DNA from 2 places in the Sediminicoccus sp. KRV36 genome. Region 1 is predicted to be linked to the other one. Evidence: riboswitches for the same ligand, from Rfam matches in the RefSeq annotation. Region 1 holds a riboswitch; the other holds the start of a gene.
What was found. Region 1 has a riboswitch for thiamine pyrophosphate ahead of thiC (phosphomethylpyrimidine synthase ThiC). Riboswitches for the same ligand answer to the same signal wherever they lie in the genome.
Positions count from the first base shown of each region.

Region 2: linked by a shared signal. The riboswitch ahead of thiS (sulfur carrier protein ThiS) and the one ahead of thiC (phosphomethylpyrimidine synthase ThiC) in region 1 are both predicted to bind thiamine pyrophosphate.

Region 1 is NZ_CP085081.1:1,581,900-1,586,588, reverse strand. Features, by position in the region: gene LHU95_RS07160 (serine hydrolase domain-containing protein) at 1-469, shown strand, start outside; gene LHU95_RS07155 (hypothetical protein) at 523-675, shown strand; gene thiC (phosphomethylpyrimidine synthase ThiC) at 729-2,534, opposite strand; TPP riboswitch at 2,590-2,700, opposite strand; gene LHU95_RS07145 (SDR family NAD(P)-dependent oxidoreductase) at 2,727-3,413, opposite strand; gene LHU95_RS07140 (hydantoinase B/oxoprolinase family protein) at 3,406-4,689, opposite strand, start outside.
Region 2 is NZ_CP085081.1:4,604,942-4,609,630, forward strand. Features, by position in the region: gene accC (acetyl-CoA carboxylase biotin carboxylase subunit) at 1-802, opposite strand, end outside; gene accB (acetyl-CoA carboxylase biotin carboxyl carrier protein) at 841-1,326, opposite strand; gene aroQ (type II 3-dehydroquinate dehydratase) at 1,323-1,778, opposite strand; TPP riboswitch at 1,930-2,040, shown strand; partial or broken gene thiS (sulfur carrier protein ThiS) at 2,137-3,117, shown strand; gene LHU95_RS21930 (SDR family oxidoreductase) at 3,152-3,931, shown strand; gene LHU95_RS21935 (type III PLP-dependent enzyme) at 4,386-4,689, shown strand, end outside.

The sequences.
Region 1 (4,689 bases):
CTCCGCCTCCATGTGGCAGAGCTACCGCATCGAGCAGAACCCAGTGCCGGCCGGGCATTTCAAGGGCGGTGCGGGCATGGTGGGCACCAGCGCCGATTACCACCGCTTCGCGCAGATGATCGCCAATGGCGGCACGCTGGAAGGCAAGCGCTACCTCTCCACCCCCACGGTGAACTGGATGCTCTCCGACCATATGGGCAGCATGGGCGGCACGCCGGCCGCCAGCACCGGGCCTGGCTATGGCTTCGGGCTGGGCTTCGCGATCCGGCGCGAGCAGGGCATCGCCGTCGCACCGGGCTCGCCCGGGGATGCGATGTGGGCGGGCGCCTGGGGCACCAGCTTCACCATTGACCGGGCGGAAAAGCTCGTCGGCGTCTTCATGGCACAGGGGCCGTCCAGCCGGACGCATACGCGGATGGTGTTCAAGAACCTGGTCTATGGCGCCATGGTGGAGAGCCTGCGCGGCTGAACTTGCGGCGCAGCGTTTCAGGGCCATTTCGCCTGTATTCGAGGAGATGACCGATGGTCCTGAAACTGATCTGCGCCCAGGTGATGCTGACGAAACTGGCGGTGCGCGGCGCCTTTACGGCGGGTGCCGTGGCCGGCACCGCCGGGGTGATTGGGCTTTGCGCGCTTCGTCAGGCGGTGAAGAAGGCAAGGGGCGCTGCCCCTTGAACCCCGGCAAAGGACTTGTCCTTTGCAATCCGCGCTACTGAGGCCAGGGCGCGCTACTCGCCCGCCGGGACTGGGGGCAGGTAGATCTGGCCGCCATTGCTGCGGAAATCCTGGCTCTTTTGCGCCATCGCCGCCTCCCGCACCTCCTGGCTGATTTTCATCGAGCAGAATTTCGGCCCGCACATCGAGCAGAAATGCGCGAGCTTGGCGCCCTCGGCAGGCAGGGTCTGGTCGTGGAATTTCTCGGCCGTCTCGGGGTCCAGGCCCAGGTTGAACTGATCCCGCCAGCGAAATTCGAAGCGCGCACGGGAGAGCGCGTCATCGCGCAATTGCGCCGCCGGATGCCCCTTGGCCAAATCCGCCGCATGCGCCGCGATCTTGTAGGTGATCACACCCGTCTTCACGTCATCACGATCCGGCAGGCCCAGATGTTCCTTGGGTGTGACGTAGCAAAGCATGGCGCAGCCGAACCAGCCGATCATCGCCGCACCAATGCCGCTCGTGATGTGGTCATAACCCGGCGCGATATCGGTCGTGAGTGGCCCGAGCGTGTAGAAGGGCGCCTCGCCGCAGGCCTTGAGCTGCTTTTCCATGTTCACCTTGATCTTGTGCATCGGCACATGGCCGGGGCCCTCGATCATCACCTGCACATCCTGCTTCCAGGCGACCTGGGTGAGCTCGCCCAGCGTCTCCAGCTCGGCGAATTGCGCGGCATCATTGGCGTCGGCGATGGAGCCGGGGCGCAAGCCATCCCCCAACGAGAAGGACACGTCATAGGCGCGCATGATCTCGCAAATTTCGGAAAAATGCTCGTAGAGGAAGCTCTCCTTGTGATGCGAGAGGCACCACTTCGCCATGATGGAACCGCCGCGTGACACGATCCCCGTCACCCGCTCCGCCGTCAGTGGCACATAGGCCAGGCGCACCCCGGCATGGATGGTGAAGTAGTCCACCCCCTGCTCGGCCTGCTCGATCAGCGTGTCGCGGAAGATCTCCCAGGTGAGCTCCTCGGCGCGGCCCTCCACCTTCTCCAGCGCCTGGTAGATCGGCACGGTGCCGATGGGCACGGGCGAGTTGCGAAGGATCCATTCGCGTGTGGTGTGGATGTTCCGTCCGGTGCTGAGGTCCATCACATTGTCGGCGCCCCAGCGGATGGCCCAGACGAGCTTGTCCACTTCCTCCGCGACGGACGAGGACACCGCGGAATTGCCGATATTGGCGTTGATCTTCACCAGGAAGTTGCGGCCGATGATCATCGGCTCGCTCTCGGGGTGGTTGATGTTCGCGGGGATGATGGCGCGGCCGCGGGCAATCTCGCTGCGCACGAATTCCGGCGTGACATGATCCGGGATTTCCGCGCCGAAGCTCTGCCCATCGCGCGGCTTGCCCAGGCCGGCGGCGCGGCCAAGATTCTCGCGGATGGCGACGTATTCCATCTCGGGCGTGATGATGCCGGCCCGCGCATAGGCCAACTGCGTGACGGCGCGGCCCGGCTTGGCCCGCAGCGGCATGCGCCCAGCGCGATCGAACAACGGAACGCGCCGCGCTTCGCCGGGCTTGAGGCCGTCATCCTCGGGCTTCTGCGCACGGCCCGCGATGGCCTCCACATCGCCACGCGCCGTGATCCAGTCTTGCCGATGCGGGGCCAGGCCACGGCCGATATCGGTCCGCACCGCGGCATCGGTATAGGGGCCGGAGGTGTCATAGACGCGCAAAGGCGGCTCCCCGCCCGAGACGGAGATCTGCCGCATGGCGACGCGGATTCCGGGATGGATCTGTCCCGCCACATGGATTTTCTGGCTGGCGGGCAAGGGACCCGTGGTGATGGCGGGGTGTTGCGGTGGCAGATTGTCAGGCATTTTTGATCTCCCTCGAAAAATTACACGAAGGAAGGTGACGCCCAAGCCTCGAAAACCGGCGCCCTTTGCCCATCCCTTCGCCGGCATGACCCGGATCAGGTTCGAAGGGTCACCGCGTCGCTCGCGGAATCTCAGCCCTGCGGAAGGGGCTCCCCTTGGATGGGTGGATGCTGCGTCAGCCGGCGCGGCTTGTCAAAACTTCTCGACCCAGGGGCGCAAGGCCATCTCGCTGCTCCAGGCCGAGCGCGGCTGCGCCAGCACATGCAGATAGGCATCGGCGATGGCGTCCGGGTCGAGCAGCGAATCAGCCCCTGGCGCGGCCACGCGCGTGGCCGAGGCGATGCCGCCATCAATCACGAAATGGCAGATATGGATGTTCTTGGGGTGCAACTCCCGCGCCATGCTCTCGGCGAGGCCGCGCAGCGCGAATTTGCCCATGGCGAAGGGGGCTGATTCCGGAAAGCCCTTCACCCCGGCCGAGGCGCCGGTGAAGAAGATGGTGCCGCGCCCCGCCGCCAACATGCGGCTGGCCGCCTGTTGCGCGGCCAGGAAAGCCCCGAAGGCGCAGACTTCCAGCGTGCGGCGCACCTGCTCGGGGTCGAGGGAGGCCACCGGGCCGCGCACACGGAAGCTCGGGTTATAGATCACCAGGGATGGCGTCCGCCCCGCCGCGTCCAACCCGGCAAACAGCGCCGCTACACCCTCGACATCGGCTGCATCGCAGGCGTGCAGCGTGGCACGAGTTTCAGTGGCGAGTGGTGCCAGCTTATCCGTGTTGCGCGCGGCCAGCGCCAAATCCCAGCCAGCGGCAGAGAGCTTGCGCGCGAGCGAAGCCGAGAGGCCTGAGCCGGCGCCGATGATGAGGGCCGTCTCAGTCATGCCCATAAAGGCGCTTAGCCTCCGCAGCACTCACCAGCCCATCCGCCACGTCACGCGCGACCAGCGCGGGGTCACGCTCCTTCGGGTCGCCCATGCCGCCGCCACCGGGCAGCAGCAGCAGCAAATGCCGCCCCTTCGGGATCACCTGGAAGCCCTTGGTGCGCAGCACCGTGCCATTCGCATCATCCAGCCCGACCCAGCCACCAGCGCCCATGCCGCCGCCGAAGCGGCCCTTGGGTGGGTTGGCCACGCGGTCAAAGATCGCGTTCACGGCAAATTCCGCGTTCTTCTTCGCGCCGATCTCCATGATCTGCCCGAAGCCGCCGCGCGTGCGGCCAGCGCCTGCGGAATCCGGGCGCAACTCCTTCCGCCAGAAGATCACGGGCGCCACGTTTTCCGTGGCTTCCACCGGCATGGTCCGCACGCCCGAGGGGAAGGCGATGCCGTCCAGCCCATCCTTCGTCGGGCGCGCGCCGGTGCCGCCGGAATTGAAGGTGATGATCTCGAAATCCTCCACCTCCGCCTCCTGGCCGCTCACCTGGGAACCACCGCGCAAGGGCGGGTTCCACAGGGCCGAGGAGCCTTCGGCATTCACCCGGTCCGGCACGGCCTGGCCGAGGCAGCCCATCATCAGATCCGGAATCAACTGCCCGATGACGTGCCGCACACTGACCGGATAGGGCCGTGGCGCGTTGAGGATGCAGCCTTCGGGAATCTCCATCCGGAACGGCAGAAGGCTCGCCCAGTTATTGGGGATTTCCGGCGCGATCACGCATTTCAGGCCAAAGCAGGCATAGGCGCGGCAATAGGCCGGCGGCACATTGATGCCGCGCGTGGAAAGCCCACTCGTGCCGGCGAAATCCACGATGATCTCCCCCGCCTCGGCCCGCAGCGCGGCATGCAGCGTGACCGGCGCCTCATAGCCATCCGAGCGGATTTCGGAATGCCAGATGACGCCCTGCGGCAGCTTCGCGATCTCGGCCTTGGTGGCCGCCATGCTGCTGTCGAAGATGAAGGCGGCGAGGTCGTCCAGCGCCTCCATCCGGTATTCATCCATCATCTCGACCAGGCGCTTGGCGCCCGCGTCGTTGCAGGCACAAAGCGAGTAGATATCGCCTTCCAGCTCCACCGGCGTGCGGGAACCCACGCGGATAAAGTCGAAAAAGGTCTCGTTCGGCACGCCCTGGTCGAAGCATTTGACGATGGGGATGTAGAGCCCTTCCTCAAACACCGAGCGCCCCTCGGGCCCCATGCCGAGCCCGCCGATATCAATGAT
Region 2 (4,689 bases), 1.9 Mb from region 1:
GATAGCCAATCTGCCTGAGGCCCGCCGTCACCTGCGCACCCAGCGCATCCCGCTCCGCACCGGTCAGCGCGGGTGACCCCGCCTCTTCCACAAGCTTCTGATGGCGGCGCTGCAAGGAGCAGTCGCGCTCGCCGAAATGCACGACATTGCCGTGGGTATCCGCCAGCACCTGCAACTCGATATGGCGCGGCCGATCGAGGTATTTTTCCATGTAGACGCTGTCATTGCCGAAGGCGGCCTTGGCTTCGGTGCGAGCCACCTGCCAAGCCTCTTCCAACTCCTCGGCCGAGCGCGCGACCTTCATGCCGCGCCCGCCGCCGCCGGCGGCCGCCTTGATCAGCACGGGGTATTTGATCACCTCGGCGACTGCGCGGGCCTCCTCAAAGCTTTCCAGCGCTCCGGGCGAGCCCGGCACCAGCGGCACATTGAGTTTACGCATCGCATCCTTGGCGGAGATCTTGTCTCCCATCATGTGGATGTGATCCGCGCTGGGTCCGATGAAGGTCAGGCCATGGGCTTCCACCATTTCGGCGAAACGCGCATTTTCAGAGAGAAAGCCATAGCCAGGGTGGATCGCATCGGCACCGGTAATGGCCGCGGCCGAGAGGATTGCCGCCACGTTCAGATAACTGTCGCGCGCCGAGGCAGGGCCGATGCAGACGCTCTCATCGGCCAGGCGCACATGCATGGCCGAGGCATCGGCTGTGCTATGGACGGCAACCGTGCGAATGCCCATTTCCTGACAGGCGCGATGCACCCGCAATGCGATTTCGCCGCGATTGGCGATCAGGATTTTCTTCAATGTCTGGCCCTCGGGTAGCGGGCGGCGGGAGCCATTGGCTACTCCACCAGCACCAGCGGTTCGCCATATTCGACGGGCGTGCCCGCATCCACCAGGATCCGCGTGACCGTGCCGGATCGTGTCGCCTTGATCTGGTTGAAGGTCTTCATCGCCTCGATCAGAAGGACGGTCTGCCCCTGGCTGACCTTGGCGCCGAGGCTGATGTAAGGCGCCGCCCCCGGCTCGGGTGAGAGGTAGGCGACACCCACCATCGGCGATGTCACCAGGCCCGGATGTTTCAGGTCGATCGCTTCTGGATCGGCCGGGGCGGCCGCAGGCGTTGCGGCCGGCATCGGCGCCTGCATGGGCATGGGTGTGGGCGCGGGCTGAGCCGCGTAGTAATTCGGCTGTGCTGCCGGAATGATCCGGGCGACCCGGATCCGCGAATCCTTCTCCGAGAGCTCGATCTCCGTCAGATCGGTTTCGCGGAGGATATCCGCCAGCTTGCGGATGGCGTCCGCGTCAAACTGAATGCCGCTGGTCATTCGTCTTCATCCTCATTTCCGCCAACGAGACTCGCCATCGCCTGCAGCGCGAGCGCATAGCCCGCTACGCCCAGGCCAGCGATCACGCCGGTGGCGGCCTTGGAGACCAGGCTGTGCTGCCGGAACTCCTCGCGCCGATGAATATTGGTGATATGGACCTCGATCACGGGAAGACCGACGGCGATCAGCGCGTCGAGAATGGCAACCGAGGTTGTGGTGTAGCCAGCAGGATTGATCACGATCCCGGCGGCACGCCCCCGGCACTCCTGAATCCAGGAGACCAATTCGCCCTCCATGTTGGACTGGCGAAAATCAATCGCAAGGCCGAGTTCCTCGGCCGCTTCGGCGCAGAGATTCTCAACATCATCCAGCGTCGCCGTGCCGTATTTCTCTGGCTCGCGCGTGCCCAGTGTATTGAGATTCGGGCCGTTGAAGACGGCGATGAGATTCATGGGTGTTCCGGATGGCCACAAAATACAGAAGTGTGTCGGGCTAGCATGCATGCCACTCCAGCGGCAAGCGCGGGCCCCGAAGCTGGCGGGGCCGTACCAGGCTGTGCCCGGGCGTCCATGATTGACCGCAAGCCCGCCCGCGACCTATGTTTCAGTCACCAAGGGGTGCCCTCATCCAAAGGGCTGAGATACCGCGGGGCTGCGGTGACCCTTCGAACCTGATCCGGGTCATGCCGGCGAAGGGATGGGCAGGGGACCGTTCGCCGGGCCTCGCCATCCACCCGTCCGGGCAAGGCTCCTCCATTGCTTCGGGATGACGCGCGCCATGTCCAGCCTCTTGGAACCAAATGATACCGGCCTGGCCCTGACGGTGAATGGCGAGCCATTGGCGGTTGCGCCAGGCAGCTCGGTTACAGATCTTCTGGCCAGGATCGGCCTCGCCGAACGAAAGGTTGCCGTCGAACGCAACCTGGAAATCGTGCCGCGTTCCCAATACACGACCACGCGCCTCGCCGATGGAGATGCCATCGAGATCGTGCATTTCATCGGGGGTGGCTGAGCCTTGACCGAAGACAGTTGGGAAGTCGCCGGCCGGCGCTTTCACTCTCGCCTCATCGTCGGAACGGGGCGCTACAAATCGCTGGAGGAGACCCGCGACAGCATTGCTGCCAGTGGGGCGGAGATCGTCACGGTTGCCGTGCGGCGGGTCAATCTGAGTGATCCCAACGCCCCCATGCTGCAGGATTTCGTGCCGCCAGACCGCTACACCTACCTGCCCAACACCGCCGGCTGCTTCACCGCGCAGGACGCCGTCCGCACATTGCGCCTGGCGCGCGAAGGGGGGGGCTGGAATCTGGTAAAGCTGGAAGTTCTGGGTCCTCCGCCCTTTCTCTACCCTGACATGGCCGCGACCTTCGAGGCGGCGGCGGCGTTGATCGGCGATGGCTTTGAAGTGATGGTCTATTGCGCCGATGACCCTGTGGCGGCCAAGCGGCTGGAGGAAATGGGCTGCGTGGCCATCATGCCGCTGGGCGCGCCGATCGGTTCCGGCATGGGTGTCGTGAATCCCTATATGATCCGCGCCATCAAGGCGGCAGCGCGGGTGCCCGTCCTGGTGGACGCAGGGATCGGCACGGCGAGCGAAGCGGCTTTCGCCATGGAGCTTGGCTGCGATGCCGTCTTGCTGAACAGCGCCATCGCCCACGCCCAGGATCCGGTGCGCATGGCAGGCGCGATGAAGCATGCCGTCATCGCCGGGCGGGCGGCCTTCCTCGCCGGGCGCATGCCACGCGACTACAGGGCGGATGCCTCAAGCCCCATGACGGGGCTCATCCGCTAGGTTAGCCTCCCCGCCAGCAGAGGGAGAGAACAGGATGGATCTCGGCATCAAGGGCCGCACAGCGATTGTCTGCGCGGCCTCCAAGGGGCTTGGACGCGGTTGCGCCTTTGCCTTGGCACGCGAAGGCGTTTCGCTGGTGATTTCGGCGCGCGGCAGCGATGCGCTGGAAGCCACCGCAGCGGCGATCCGCGCTGAGACCGGCGTCGCTGTCACCACCGTCCAGGGCGATGTGACGACCGAGGCCGGCCGGGCCGCGCTGCTCAGCGCCTGTCCCGAACCTGATATCCTGATCACCAATGCGGGCGGCCCGCCGCAGGGTGAGTTTTCGCAATTCGAGTTGGACGATTGGCGCCGCGCCGTGGAAGCGAACATGCTGACGCCCATCGCGCTGATCCGCGCTGTATTGCCGGCGATGAATGCGCGACGCTTTGGGCGCGTGCTGAACATCACCAGCTATTCGGTGAAGATGCCGATCGGCCGGCTGGAGCTCTCCAATGGTGCGCGGGCCGGCCTCACCGGCGCCCTGGCTTCGCTGGCGCGCCGGGTGGCGGCCAATAACGTGACGATCAACCATCTTTTGCCAGGCCCTTTCGACACGGATCGCGTGCGCGGCAATTGGAATGTGGTGGCCAAGGGCGGCGGGGCGGACGTGGCGGAGCTGGAACGCCGTGCCGTGGCCGGAATTCCGGCCGGGCGGCTCGGAACGGCCGAGGAGTTCGGCGCCTTCGCCGCCTTCCTTTGCTCGGCGCATGCGGGCTTCACCACGGGGCAAAGCATCCTGCTGGATGGCGGCTCCTACCCTGGGACCTTGTAGGCGGCGCGGGGGATAAGCACCTCCGGCCACGCGTGAATGCACTGCGCGCATTCCTGCCCCGCGCCGGAAACACTCCTGCCATCCCTGGGGGCTTTCCGGCATTTCCCATTGAGCACCCGGGGGGCTTTCGGCGGGGTTTCCGGCGCCCCCGGGGGGGACACGCGAAAAAACTTCGCTTAGCCTACGAAACTCGCTTGCATCGCCGCGAAGCAGCGCCTACACCCCCACCACAAGACGCAGTACGCACGTGCCTCTGGCCCCAGGCCCACGGAGCTGAGCCCCTCAATAAGGCTTGCCACCGCGGCGCAAGGTTTACGCAACGACGTCAAGCGTTCTGGCAACCCCGCGAAGAGATTCGCGGTCTTCTTCTGGTCGCTGGTTCGTTCGACCGTTTCGTCAATCTGGGGCCACCCCTGAATGGGGTTGGTTCCACATTTATGTGGAGTACCGCGCGATGACCCCGAAGGTCGCTCGCTACCTTGCTGCCAACCAGCCGCCCACGCCGTGCCTCGTGCTGGATGTGGATCGGGTTGCCGCCAATTTCGGCCGGCTGCGGCAAGCCATGCCGCTCGCACGCATCTACTACGCCGTGAAGGCCAATCCGGCCGCGCCGATCCTGGATCGGCTGGTGGGTCTAGGCTCCTATTTCGACGCGGCTTCCTTCCAGGAGGTCTCGATGTGCTTGGCTGCTGGCGCGGAGCCGGCCGCCATCTCCTATGGCAACACCATCAAGCGGGAGCGCGATATCGCCGCGGCCT